DNA from 4 places in the Enterobacter sichuanensis genome. Region 2 is predicted to be linked to each of the others. Evidence: predicted binding sites of a transcription regulator. Region 2 holds the regulator's gene; each other region holds the start of a gene.
What was found. Region 2 encodes PhoB, which activates phosphate uptake and scavenging genes when phosphate is short. Its sites were predicted from a motif close to CTGTCATAAAACTGNCNNAT; they were not measured.
Positions count from the first base shown of each region.

Region 1: pstS (phosphate ABC transporter substrate-binding protein PstS) is a predicted target of PhoB. The motif match lies at 1,356-1,375, and genes of this name have one in related genera.
Region 3: glpT (glycerol-3-phosphate transporter) is a predicted target of PhoB. The motif match lies at 1,465-1,484, and genes of this name have one in related genera.
Region 4: C1N69_RS02810 (esterase-like activity of phytase family protein) is a predicted target of PhoB. The motif match lies at 1,678-1,697, and genes of this name have one in related genera.

Region 1 is NZ_CP027986.1:4,694,516-4,697,644, forward strand. Features, by position in the region: gene glmS (glutamine--fructose-6-phosphate transaminase (isomerizing)) at 1-1,142, shown strand, start outside; gene pstS (phosphate ABC transporter substrate-binding protein PstS) at 1,463-2,503, shown strand; gene pstC (phosphate ABC transporter permease PstC) at 2,632-3,129, shown strand, end outside.
Region 2 is NZ_CP027986.1:1,015,952-1,019,080, reverse strand. Features, by position in the region: gene phoR (phosphate regulon sensor histidine kinase PhoR) at 1-1,083, opposite strand, end outside; gene phoB (phosphate response regulator transcription factor PhoB) at 1,105-1,794, opposite strand; gene sbcD (exonuclease subunit SbcD) at 1,982-3,129, shown strand, end outside.
Region 3 is NZ_CP027986.1:3,238,719-3,241,847, reverse strand. Features, by position in the region: gene glpA (anaerobic glycerol-3-phosphate dehydrogenase subunit A) at 1-1,341, opposite strand, end outside; gene glpT (glycerol-3-phosphate transporter) at 1,597-2,949, shown strand; gene glpQ (glycerophosphodiester phosphodiesterase) at 2,961-3,129, shown strand, end outside.
Region 4 is NZ_CP027986.1:588,384-591,512, forward strand. Features, by position in the region: gene C1N69_RS02800 (NAD-dependent succinate-semialdehyde dehydrogenase) at 1-738, shown strand, start outside; gene C1N69_RS02805 (YfaZ family outer membrane protein) at 786-1,331, opposite strand; gene C1N69_RS02810 (esterase-like activity of phytase family protein) at 1,743-3,101, shown strand.

The DNA.
Region 1 (3,129 bases), 1.0 Mb from region 2:
TGAAACGCCAGGAGATCGAATCTAACCTGCAGTACGACGCGGGCGACAAAGGCGCTTATCGTCACTACATGCAGAAAGAGATTTACGAGCAGCCAAACGCCATCAAAAATACCCTGACCGGGCGCATTAGCCACGGTGAAGTGGATCTGAGTGAGCTGGGTGCTAACGCGAACGAACTGCTCAGCAAGGTTGAGCACATTCAGATCGTAGCCTGCGGCACCTCCTACAACTCCGGTATGGTCTCTCGTTACTGGTTTGAATCCCTGGCGGGCGTGCCGTGCGACGTCGAAATCGCCTCGGAATTCCGCTACCGCAAATCCGCGGTGCGTCGCAACAGCCTGATGATCACCCTTTCTCAGTCTGGTGAAACGGCAGATACTCTGGCCGCGCTGCGTCTCTCAAAAGAACTGGGTTACCTGGGCTCTCTGGCCATCTGCAACGTTCCGGGCTCTTCGCTGGTGCGTGAATCCGATCTGGCGCTGATGACCAAAGCCGGTACTGAAATCGGCGTGGCCTCTACCAAAGCGTTTACTACTCAGCTGACGGTTCTGCTGATGCTGGTGGCGAAACTGGCGCGTCTGAAAGGTGAAGATGCCTCTGTTGAGCATGACATCGTTCATGGTCTGCAGGCGCTGCCGAGCCGTATTGAGCAGATGCTCTCCCAGGACAAACGCATTGAAGCGCTGGCGGAAGATTTCTCTGACAAACATCACGCCCTGTTCCTGGGCCGTGGCGATCAGTATCCGATTGCGCTGGAAGGCGCGCTGAAACTGAAAGAGATCTCTTACATCCACGCTGAAGCCTATGCGGCAGGCGAGCTGAAACACGGTCCGCTGGCGCTGATTGATGCTGATATGCCGGTCATCGTTGTAGCCCCTAACAACGAACTGCTGGAAAAACTGAAATCTAACATCGAAGAAGTGCGCGCCCGCGGTGGTGTCCTGTACGTCTTCGCCGACAAAGATGCCGGTTTTGTCAGCAACGACAACATGCACATCATCGAGATGCCGCATGTAGAAGAGGTAATTGCCCCGATCTTCTACACCGTTCCGCTGCAGCTGCTGGCCTATCACGTTGCGCTGATCAAAGGCACTGACGTTGATCAGCCGCGTAACCTGGCGAAATCTGTCACCGTAGAATAATCCCTCCAGGCTCCACCTTCGGGTGGAGCTTTTTTACCCCACCTGGTTTGTTTTTAATCAATCCTTTCACGTTTTTATTGATGACAATTTGTCATCTTCAGCTACTTTTTCAGTGTCACATAAAGAAAAAATTTCTGAAAATGTCTTGTCATAAATGCGGCTAACACGATGAAAATTAAGCTTTCTTTTGCTGGTTTTTAAGTGAAATTTCCATTGTCATAAAACTGTCATAATTCGTACATTTATCTGTCACCTGTTTGTCCTATTTTGCTCATCGTAGCCACTAAACAACGATTTACGAAAATCTTGCAGGAGACATTATGAAAGTTATGCGTACCACTGTCGCAACTGTTGTCGCCGCGACCTTATCTCTGAGCGCGTTCTCTGTATTTGCAGAAGCAAGCCTGACTGGCGCTGGTGCAACCTTCCCTGCGCCGGTGTATGCCAAATGGGCGGATACCTACCAGAAAGAAACCGGTAACAAGGTTAACTATCAGGGTATCGGCTCCTCCGGTGGCGTGAAACAAATTACCGCTAACACGGTTGATTTCGGCGCATCAGATGCTCCGCTGTCTGATGACAAACTGGCTCAGGAAGGCCTGTTCCAGTTCCCTACCGTGATCGGTGGTGTGGTTCTGGCTATCAACCTGCCGGGCGTAAAGTCGGGTGAGCTGGTGCTGGACGGCAAAACGCTGGGTGACATCTACCTGGGCAAAATCAAAAAATGGGATGACGAAGCGATCGCTAAACTCAACCCTGGCCTGAAGCTGCCTTCTCAGAACATCGCTGTGGTTCGCCGCGCGGACGGTTCCGGTACCTCTTTCGTCTTTACCAGCTACCTGGCAAAAGTGAACGAAGAGTGGAAATCTAAAGTTGGTTCCGGCTCTACCGTTAACTGGCCAACCGGTCTGGGCGGTAAAGGGAACGACGGCATCGCTGCGTTCGTACAGCGTCTGCCAGGTTCAATTGGCTACGTAGAGTATGCGTACGCGAAGCAGAACAACCTGTCCTACACCAAACTGGTTTCTGCCGACGGCAAACCGGTTAGCCCGACCGAAGAGAACTTTGCCAACGCCGCGAAAGGCGCTGACTGGAGCAAATCTTTCGCTCAGGACCTGACTAACCAGAAAGGCGAAGGTGCGTGGCCAATCACCTCTACCACCTTCATTCTGGTCCACAAAGAGCAGAAGAAACCTGAGCAGGGCGCTGAAGTGCTGAAGTTCTTCGACTGGGCGTACAAAAACGGTGGCAAACAGGCTAACGCTCTGGACTACGCTACCCTGCCGGACAACGTGGTTGAGCAGATCCGTGCTGCATGGAAGACCAACGTCAAAGACAGCAGCGGTAAAGCGCTGTACTAACAGGATATATTTAACGAAGATGGCGGGTGGCGCTGCGCTTACCCGCCCTACGGTTTACTCTGTAGGCCCGGTAAGCGTCAGCGCCACCGGGCATATTCGTAAAAACGTCTCAAACAGAAGAGTAATTTATGGCTGCAACCAAGCCTGCATTTAACCCTCCGGGTAAAAAAGGTGACATGATTTTCAGCGCGCTGGTCAAACTGGCTGCGCTGATTGTGCTATTGCTGCTGGGCGGCATTATCGTGTCCCTGATTTTCTCCTCCTGGCCGAGCATTCAGAAATTCGGTTTCTCCTTTCTGTGGAGTAAAGAGTGGGATGCGCCGAACGATATCTACGGTGCACTGGTGCCGATTTACGGTACGCTGGTGACCTCGTTCATCGCCCTGCTGATTGCGGTTCCGGTAAGCTTCGGTATTGCCCTGTTCCTGACGGAGCTGGCGCCGGGCTGGCTCCGTCGTCCACTGGGGATCGCCATCGAACTGCTGGCGGCCATTCCAAGTATCGTATACGGCATGTGGGGCCTGTTTATCTTTGCGCCGCTGTTCGCCACGTACTTCCAGGAGCCGGTGGGTAATGTCCTCTCTGCCATTCCGTTTGTGGGGGCCCTGTTTTCTGGCCCGGCTTTC
Region 2 (3,129 bases):
GATACCCGGCCCGTTGTCCTCCACGCTAAATTCGGCTCCCGTCGGGGTATGGTGCCAGCGCACCACGATGTCCGTCCCTTCCGGCGTATGGTTCACCGCGTTATACACCAGGTTTGAAATGGCACTACGCAGTTCATCTTCACTGCCCAGCACCTTTAGCGTGTTGTCGACCTCAAAGGTCAGGTGATGCCTGTTGTGGCTTAAGGTTTGCGCTTCACCCTCCACGACCCGCAGCATCATTGGCACATCGATGGTGTCATTCAGCGCAAGCGTTGGCGCGGCTTCAATCTTCGAGAGCGTCAGCAACTGCTTCACCAGGCCTTCCATCCGGTGCGTTTGCTCGCGCATGGTGTGCAGCGCTTTTTCGCGCGGCGCACCTTCAAGCGTTTGCTCCTGCATCATCTCCAGATAGCCCTGAAGCACGGTCAGCGGAGTCCGCAGTTCATGGCTGACGTTTGCAAAGAAGTTGCGACGCGCCCCCTCCAGCTGGTGCATCTGGGTAACATCGCGCGCCACCATCAGCCACTGCTTGTCGCTGTAGGGCATCACGCGGATTTCCAGATGGCGACCGTTATTGAGCTTCAGATTGTGCGGTCGGGTAAAATCACGCTTTTTCAGGTACAGCGTGAACTCGGGATAGCGCAGAAGGTTGAGGATATTCTGGCCATTATCATCCGGCCAGCGCAGGCCCAACAGCTGTTGCGCCAGACCATTACACCAGAAGATGGTCCCTTCTTCGGTGGTCAGGATGACCGCATCCGGCAGCGATTCCGCACCGCTGCGAAAACGCTTAATCAGGCTTCCCAGCTCGCGGCGGCGCTTTTTATTACGCATCTGCATCTGATGCAGACCGTACAGCAGCGGCTCCCAGCTGCCGCTTCCCGGCGGCGGCGTCATACTGCGGTCAACCCACAGCCACCAGGAGAGGCGCAGCAGGTTCCAGAAATGCCAGATCAGCAGCCCGGTGACCGACGCCAGCAGAAACCACGGCAGGTGTCCAAGAAAGGCCCCCAGAATGAAGGCCGGAATACAACATAAGATCAGTTCAAAGACGAGCCTTTTCCATGACAGACGTTCCAGCACGCGTCACACTCCTGTCATTGTTCAGAAACGGGTAGAAAAACGATAACCCGTGCCGCGGACCGTCTGCACCATGCGATCGTGGCCGCTCAGTTCCAGCGCTTTTCGCAGGCGGCGGATATGTACGTCAACCGTCCGGTCTTCGACATACACGTTAGTTCCCCAGACGTTATTCAGCAACTGCTCGCGGCTGTAAACGCGTTCCGGGTGAGTCATAAAGAAGTGCAGGAGTTTAAATTCGGTAGGCCCCATGTCGAGGGGATTTTCACCGGTCATTACGCGGTGTGAGGTGGGGTCAAGGCTCAGTCCCTGCATCTCGATCACCTCTTCCACCGCCATCGGTGAAATGCGGCGCATCACGGCTTTAATGCGGGCCACCAGCTCTTTCGGTGAAAACGGTTTGGTAATGTAGTCGTCCGCGCCGGTCTCCAGACCGCGCACGCGATCCTCTTCTTCACCGCGCGCCGTCAGCATCACCACCGGGATGTCGCGGGTCAGCGCTTCACGCTTCAGGTGCTTGATAAACTGCAGTCCGGAACCGCCGGGCAACATCCAGTCCAGCAGAATCAGATCGGGCCAGGGTTCATTCAGCTGGTTCACTGCGCTGTCATAATCTTCCGCTTCAACCGGCTGGAAGCCATTTTGCTCGAGCACGAAGCACACCATTTCACGAATTGGAGCTTCATCTTCTACGACCAGAATACGTCTCGCCATACTTTGCCCTGTCTTATCTTATGTACGTTACAAGTTTGTAATTCGGCGCCATTATGCGTCAGATTTATGACAGATTTATGAAAAACAGTACCACGACAATAGCCAAACTGTTGTTTTATTACAGCGGTTATTTTCCCTTCCCTGAAGGTTTATAATCCTGCTTTCTCTTTTTCGCCACGGATCAGCTATGCGCATACTTCACACCTCGGACTGGCATCTGGGTCAAAATTTTTACAGCAAAAGCCGTGCGGCTGAACATGACGCGTTCCTGAACTGGCTGCTGGAAATGGCCCAGGCGCATGAGGTAGATGCGATTATTGTGGCGGGTGACATCTTTGATACCGGCTCTCCTCCCAGCTATGCGCGAGAACTGTATAACCGCTTCGTGGTGAATTTGCAGCAAACCGGCTGTCATCTGGTGATTGTCGCCGGTAACCATGATTCCGTCGCGACGCTCAACGAATCCCGCGACATCCTGGCCTTTCTTAATACCACCGTCGTCGCCAGCGCCGGGCACGCCCCGCAGATCCTGAAAAAACGGGACGGTACACCAGGGGCGGTACTGTGCCCCATCCCGTTTTTACGTCCCCGCGATATCGTGCAAAGCCAGGCTGGGCTGTCAGGCGCGCAAAAACAGCAACATCTTTTACAGGCCATCACTGAGTATTATCACCAGCAGTACGCCGAAGCCTGCGCCCTGCGCGGCGAACAGCCGATTCCGGTGATTGCGACCGGGCATCTCACCACCGTCGGGGCCAGTAAAAGTGACGCCGTTCGTGACATCTATATCGGCACGCTCGACGCCTTTCCGGCGCAAAACTTCCCGCCAGCGGACTACATTGCGCTTGGGCATATCCACCGCGCGCAGGTTATCGGCGGCTGCGAACACATTCGCTACTGCGGCTCCCCCCTTTCACTCAGTTTCGATGAAACGGGTAAAGCCAAATCTGTGCATCTGGTGAGCTTCACCGGGGGCAAACTCAGCACCGTCGAGACGCTGGAGGTGCCGGTCACTCAGCCCCTGGCGGTGCTGAAGGGCGATCTCGATGCCATTACCGCCCAGCTGGAGCAGTGGCGCGGTGTCGAGCAGGATCCTCCCATCTGGCTGGATATCGAAATCACCACCGATGACTACCTGCATGATATGCAGCGGAAAATCCAGGCGTTGACTGAAGATCTGCCGGTTGAAGTCTTACTGGTGCGCCGCAGCCGCGAGCAGCGCGAGAAAATTCTGCTCAGCGCCCGGCGTGAAACCCTCAGCGAACTGAAGGTAGAAGAGGTGTTCGAACGCAGGCTTTCGCAGGAGGAGATAGACGACGCGAAGCGCGCAAGGCT
Region 3 (3,129 bases), 2.2 Mb from region 2:
CGCGTACTGCACTTCACCAGCGGTCACGGCTTCGCACTCGCACACCAGGCTGCGGCTCAATCGTCCTTCACCGAGCCACTGTGGCGTTCTGTCGCCGTGGCGGTAAATTGCGGACCCGCGCAGCGGCGCAGGCAGGGAGATGATTTTTTGCAGCGTTTTCTCGGTAGACTGGCGCGATCCGGGTAAAGGCTGTTCTGCCGTCACGCACCGTTCGGTATTGCCCAGCTTGCGGCAGACGGCATCCGTCGCCCACTCGGCCATCAGACGATAGGTCATCAGCTTGCCGCCTGTAATCGTGATAAACCCGTCCAGGCCATCGCGCGCGGCGTGATCGAGCAGCACAATGCCGCGGCTGACGTTACGCCCGCTCGGATCGTCGTCGCTGGCCACCAGCGGGCGGACGCCGGCATACGCGCGGAGGATCCGGGTCTGCGCCATGACCGGGGCCAGTTTTTCCCCTTCGCGCAGCAGGATGTCCACCTCTTCGGCGGTCACGCGGTTGTAATCAATTTCGCTGTAGTCCACGTGGGTGGAGGTGGTGCCGATTAACGAAATGGTATCGCCCGGCACCAGAATATCGGCATCGGAGGGTTTGCGGCAGCGGTTGATCACATGGTTATTAATGCGGTGGTCGAGGATCAGCAGGGAGCCTTTCGCCGGGAACATGCGTACCGACAGGTCAGCATATTCCGCAATACGTTGACCCCAGATCCCGGCGGCATTGATGACGACGGAGGCAAACAGCTCGCTGTGTTCGTTGTATTGCGTATCAAACACCCGCACGCCGCAGATGCGATGGCCTTCACGGATCAGCCCGGTTACTTCGTGCCCGGTCAGGATGTGCGCCCCATGCTCGCGGGCGTCCAGCATATTGGCGGCCGTCAGGCGAAAGGGATCAACCGTCCCGTCGGGCACTTTGACCGCGCCCGTCAGGGCAGGGTTGACGGCGGGTTCAATGCGGCGCGCGAGGGCCGGGTCGATGGCCTCGGCCTGAATCCCCGCCGCATGACATGCCGTCAAAAAGGTTGACTGAAAGGCGAGATCGTCTTCGGGAAGAGTAATAAACAGACCGTCGGTCGGCTCAATGCAGTGGCGGGCAATACGCCGCAGGATCTGATTTTCGGCGATACATTCGCGTGCTGATTCGCCGTCCGTCACGGCGTAGCGGGCGCCGCTGTGAAGCAGTCCATGATTGCGTCCGGTTGCGCCTGTCGCAATGTCATGGCGCTCCACCAGCGTGACGCTTAACCCCCGCAGGGCACAATCGCGTGCGATACCGGCGCCGGTTGCGCCACCGCCAATGATAATCACATCGCGAAAGCGTGGATCGTGAATTGTCATTGTCATCCCTCAGTGTTCGTTTTTTATCATTTAGCCACATGAAAACTGTGGTTTGTTTGATTTCGAACACAAACGAGCGAAATTCGAAAGTGAAACGTGATTTCATGCGCTTTTTTGCGCATCTTGTCATATTTCTGTAACAATTTGTGCGTTGATTCACAGTAACAATCACCGTGATTTCTTAACATCGCGACCTCTCTGGAGTATGGGGCAGTTAAACCCCTGTAAATTCAATAGCTGGCCACGGAGGCTGTCATGCTCAGTATCTTCAAACCTGCGCCGCATCGGGCGCGTCTGCCAGAGGCAGAAATTGATCCGCTATACCGCCGTCTGCGTTGGCAAATTTTCCTCGGGATCTTCTTCGGGTACGCGGCGTATTACCTTGTGCGCAAAAACTTCGCGCTTGCTATGCCGTATCTGGTGGAGCAGGGCTTTTCGCGCGGCGATCTGGGGTTCGCGCTGTCGGGGATCTCCATCGCCTACGGTTTTTCCAAATTCATCATGGGGTCCGTCTCGGATCGCTCGAATCCGCGCGTGTTCCTGCCGGCGGGTCTGATCCTCGCGGCCGCGGTCATGCTGTTTATGGGCTTTGTGCCGTGGGCAACCTCCAGCATTGCCATCATGTTCGTGCTGCTGTTCCTCTGCGGCTGGTTCCAGGGGATGGGATGGCCGCCATGCGGACGTACCATGGTGCACTGGTGGTCGCAGAAAGAGCGTGGCGGCATCGTGTCGGTATGGAACTGTGCGCATAACGTGGGGGGCGGCATTCCGCCTCTGCTGTTCCTGCTGGGGATGGCCTGGTTTAACGACTGGCATGCGGCGCTCTACATGCCGGCCTTTGGCGCCATTCTGGTGGCGATTATTGCCTTCGCCCTGATGCGTGACACGCCGCAGTCCTGCGGCCTGCCGCCGATTGAGGAGTACAAAAACGACTACCCGGACGATTACAGCGAGAAGCACGAAGAAGAGCTGACGGCAAAGCAGATCTTCATGAAGTACGTGCTGCCTAACAAGCTGCTGTGGTATATCGCGGTCGCCAACGTGTTCGTTTATCTGCTGCGCTACGGCATTCTCGACTGGTCGCCGACTTACCTGAAAGAGGTGAAGCACTTCGCGCTGGATAAATCCTCCTGGGCCTACTTCCTGTATGAATATGCGGGGATCCCGGGCACCCTGATTTGCGGCTGGATGTCGGACAAAGTGTTTAAAGGCAACCGCGGTGCGACGGGCGTCTTCTTTATGACTCTGGTCACCATCGCCACCGTGGTCTACTGGCTCAACCCGCCGGGCAACCCATCAGTCGATATGGCCTGTATGATCGTCATCGGCTTCCTGATTTACGGTCCGGTAATGCTGATTGGTCTGCACGCTCTGGAGCTGGCACCGAAAAAAGCGGCAGGCACGGCGGCGGGCTTTACCGGTCTGTTTGGCTATCTGGGCGGTTCGGTCGCGGCGAGCGCCATTGTCGGCTACACCGTTGACTTCTTCGGCTGGGACGGCGGTTTTATGGTGATGATTGGCGGCAGCGTGCTGGCGGTCCTGCTGCTGGTTGTTGTGATGATCGGTGAAAAACGTCACCACGCGGAAGTGCTGGCGCGTCGTCAATAAGGAGCATTGTAATGAAATTAACACAGTTAGCGACGGGCCTGCTGCTGGCGGGCCTGATGACCGGGTCCGCGCTGGCGGCAGATAAAATCGTCATCGCCCACCGCGGTGCGAGCGGTTATCTGCCGGAGCATACGCTGCCGGCAAAAGCGATGGCCTATGCGCAGGGCGCGGATTATCTGG
Region 4 (3,129 bases), 430 kb from region 2:
GGCAGCGTGGTGGCCGCGCAGGCGGCGAAGCACATCAAGAAATCCACCCTTGAGCTGGGCGGCAACGATGTCTTCGTGGTGCTCGATGATGCGGACCTGGACAAAGCCGTGAAGATCGGTGTGAATGCGCGGCTCAACAACGCCGGGCAGGTCTGTACCGCGGCGAAGCGCTTTATCCTGCACGAGAAAATTGCAGATGCCTTCCTGAGTAAATTCATCGAGGCATTTAAGCAGGTGAAAATTGGCGATCCGCTGGACGAAAGCACCACGCTGGGCCCGCTGTCGTCTAAAGATGCGCTCGAAACGCTGACCAGACAGGTTAACGAGGCGGTGAAAAACGGTGCCACATTACACTACGGCGGCAAGCCGGTGCAGCGTGAGGGGTGCTTCTTCGAACCGACAATCCTGACGAATATCTCGCGCGATAACCCGGCGTACTTCGAGGAGTTCTTCGGCCCGGTGGCGCAGATGTATGTGGTGAAAAACGACGACGAGGCGGTCACGCTGGCGAACGACTCCCACTACGGCCTGGGCGGCGCGGTGTTCAGTCGTGATATTGAGCGCGCGAAGAACATGGCGTCGCGGATTGAGACCGGAATGGTATACATCAACTGGCTCACCGATACCGCGCCAGAGCTGCCGTTCGGCGGCGTGAAGCGTTCAGGCTATGGGCGCGAGCTGTCGGATCTGGGGATCAAAGAGTTTGTGAACCAGAAGCTGGTGGTGGTGCGTAAGTAAGAGGTCAAAAACCTGCCAGATGGCAGGTTTTTTGTTTCTTCGCAGGCTTAGAAGGTGACTCCACCGCCCACGTAGGCGCCGTCAATCAGCGTGTGGCCAGGACGACCGTCTTTACCATCAACGCTCACGTGGCGGTAACCCACTTTCAGAGTCACTGGCGTGATCGGCGTCCAGCTTACGCCGCCGTTGGCTTCGACGTAGTTTTTCACGCTGTTGTTCAGCCCTTCTGGAGCCGCATAGCCTTCACCATACACGTGGATGCTGTCGGTCAGCGCAACGTTTACGCCGCCGCCAATCGGGAAGGCCACGCCGTTATCGCCTTTTTTCGGGCCGAGGTAGATTGCCTTCGCGCCCGCATTCAGCATCACCGGTCCCACTTCCAGGTTGTAGCCTGCGCCAACGCCGCCGGTCTGGGTACCGTCGTCGGTGTTTTTGAGCCAGTTACTTTCCAGATAAACACCGGAGGAGGATTTCCCCATTTCCAGATTGAGGTTAGTAAAGTTTTTACCCTGCTCAACGGTGCCGCCCATTGCCAGTGCGGAACCTGATACGGCAGCCAGCGCAGAAAGAAGAAGGATATTCAGTTTTTTCATGTTTTATGCCTCGTCATTAAATTAATCTGGGCGCACCTTAACAAGTGACGTTTATGACTGCAAATGTGACGAGGGCCGATTTTTTATGCTGATGTTGTTAATTTTTTTGTTTGAAATGTTGCATCGATGTTTGGTTGTCAGGGTGTCAACGCGTGACGTTCAGGCATTTAGGAACCGTTTAATTTTTTGACTAAACACAAACTGAACGAGGAAGGGAAAGTGATGAGAGGTGAATTAATGGAGTTTCTAATAATTTCCAGAAGTATTTCTGATGTAACATAATACAACACAACCTTACATTTCCGGGCGGTGAATATACACTTCCTCGCGCAGGCTGATTGCCTTTCCATGTCATTTTTCTGACACGTTTATTCTTTACGTTGTTGGCTTCACTCACTGGACACTAACAATATGAAAAGAAAAATTATTCCTGCACTTATCGGTTGTGCGATCTCTTTCTCTGGCATGGCGGCACAGCCTACCGCTGAGCGCTACGTCGTCAGCTTCCCTGACGGCTCACATGTGAAATACAGCGGCGCGTTTGCCGATGCATTCCCGAACGGGCTCCCGGTGGGGATTGGTTCTGGCCTGCTGTTTACGGGCAAGCAGGGCGATGCCCTGACGTTTGCGACCGTGACCGATCGCGGTCCCAACGCCGATGCGCCAAAAATGGGTAAAAACGAAGCCAAAATATTTGTCACGCCGGATTTCGCGCCGCTGCTGATGACCATTCGCGTCCAGAACGGCAAAGCGGAGGCTGTTGATGCCCGCCCGCTGCATGACGATAAAGGCGAGATTAACGGTCTGCCGCTACAAAGCGGCGTGATTGGCTCCACCAATGAAGTGGCATTCAGCGACACGTTAAAGACGCTCAAGGGTGACAACCGCGGGCTGGATACAGAAGGCATCACGCCGGACGGCAAAGGCGGCTACTGGCTGTGCGATGAGTATGGCCCGTTCCTGATTAACGTCGACAGCAAAGGGAAGATCCTGGCGATCCACGGGCCGCAGGCGGCTGAAGGGGAGAAATCCATCGCCGGCGGTCTGCCAAACATCATTAAATGGCGCCAGCCAAACCGGGGCTTTGAAGGCCTGACCCGAATGCCGGACGGGCGGATTATCGCCGCCGTACAAAGTACGCTGGATATCGACGGTAAGAGCAAAAAGCAGGCGCTGTTTACACGTCTGGTGAGCTTCGACCCGGCGACCGGCAAAACCGCGATGTACGGCTACCCCATCGACAGCGCGGCCTATGACAAAAACAGCGACGCCAAAATCGGCGACATCGTGGCGCTCGATAACCAGCACATCCTGCTGATTGAGCAGGGCAGTGATAAAAACGACGGGATGCGTAACCTGATTTACAAGGTGGATCTCAGCAAGGCAAGCGATCTGGCCACCTTCGACAAGCCGGGCGAGTACCCGGAGTTTGATGATGAGAAAACCCTGGCGCAGCGCGGCATTACCCTTGCGGCAAAAACGCAGGTGCTCGATCTCCGCGCCCTGGGCTGGCAGCAGGAAAAGGCTGAAGGGCTGGCGCTGATCGACAGCAAAACGTTGGCGGTGGCGAACGATAACGACTTTGGCGTGAAGGTGGCGATGCAAAAACCGGTGGAAGGCAAGAAGCTCAAGGATTATCGGGTGAACGCGGAAGGCAAGCTGACGCTTGATGATAAACCGGTTGAAACCACGCTCAGCGTGAAGCCGCTGAAGAAGCCGGAGTCCGACAGCGAGCTGTGGATTGTGACGCTGCCGGAGGCGGTGAAATAAGTTTACCGCTCACCCCTCTCCCCACAGG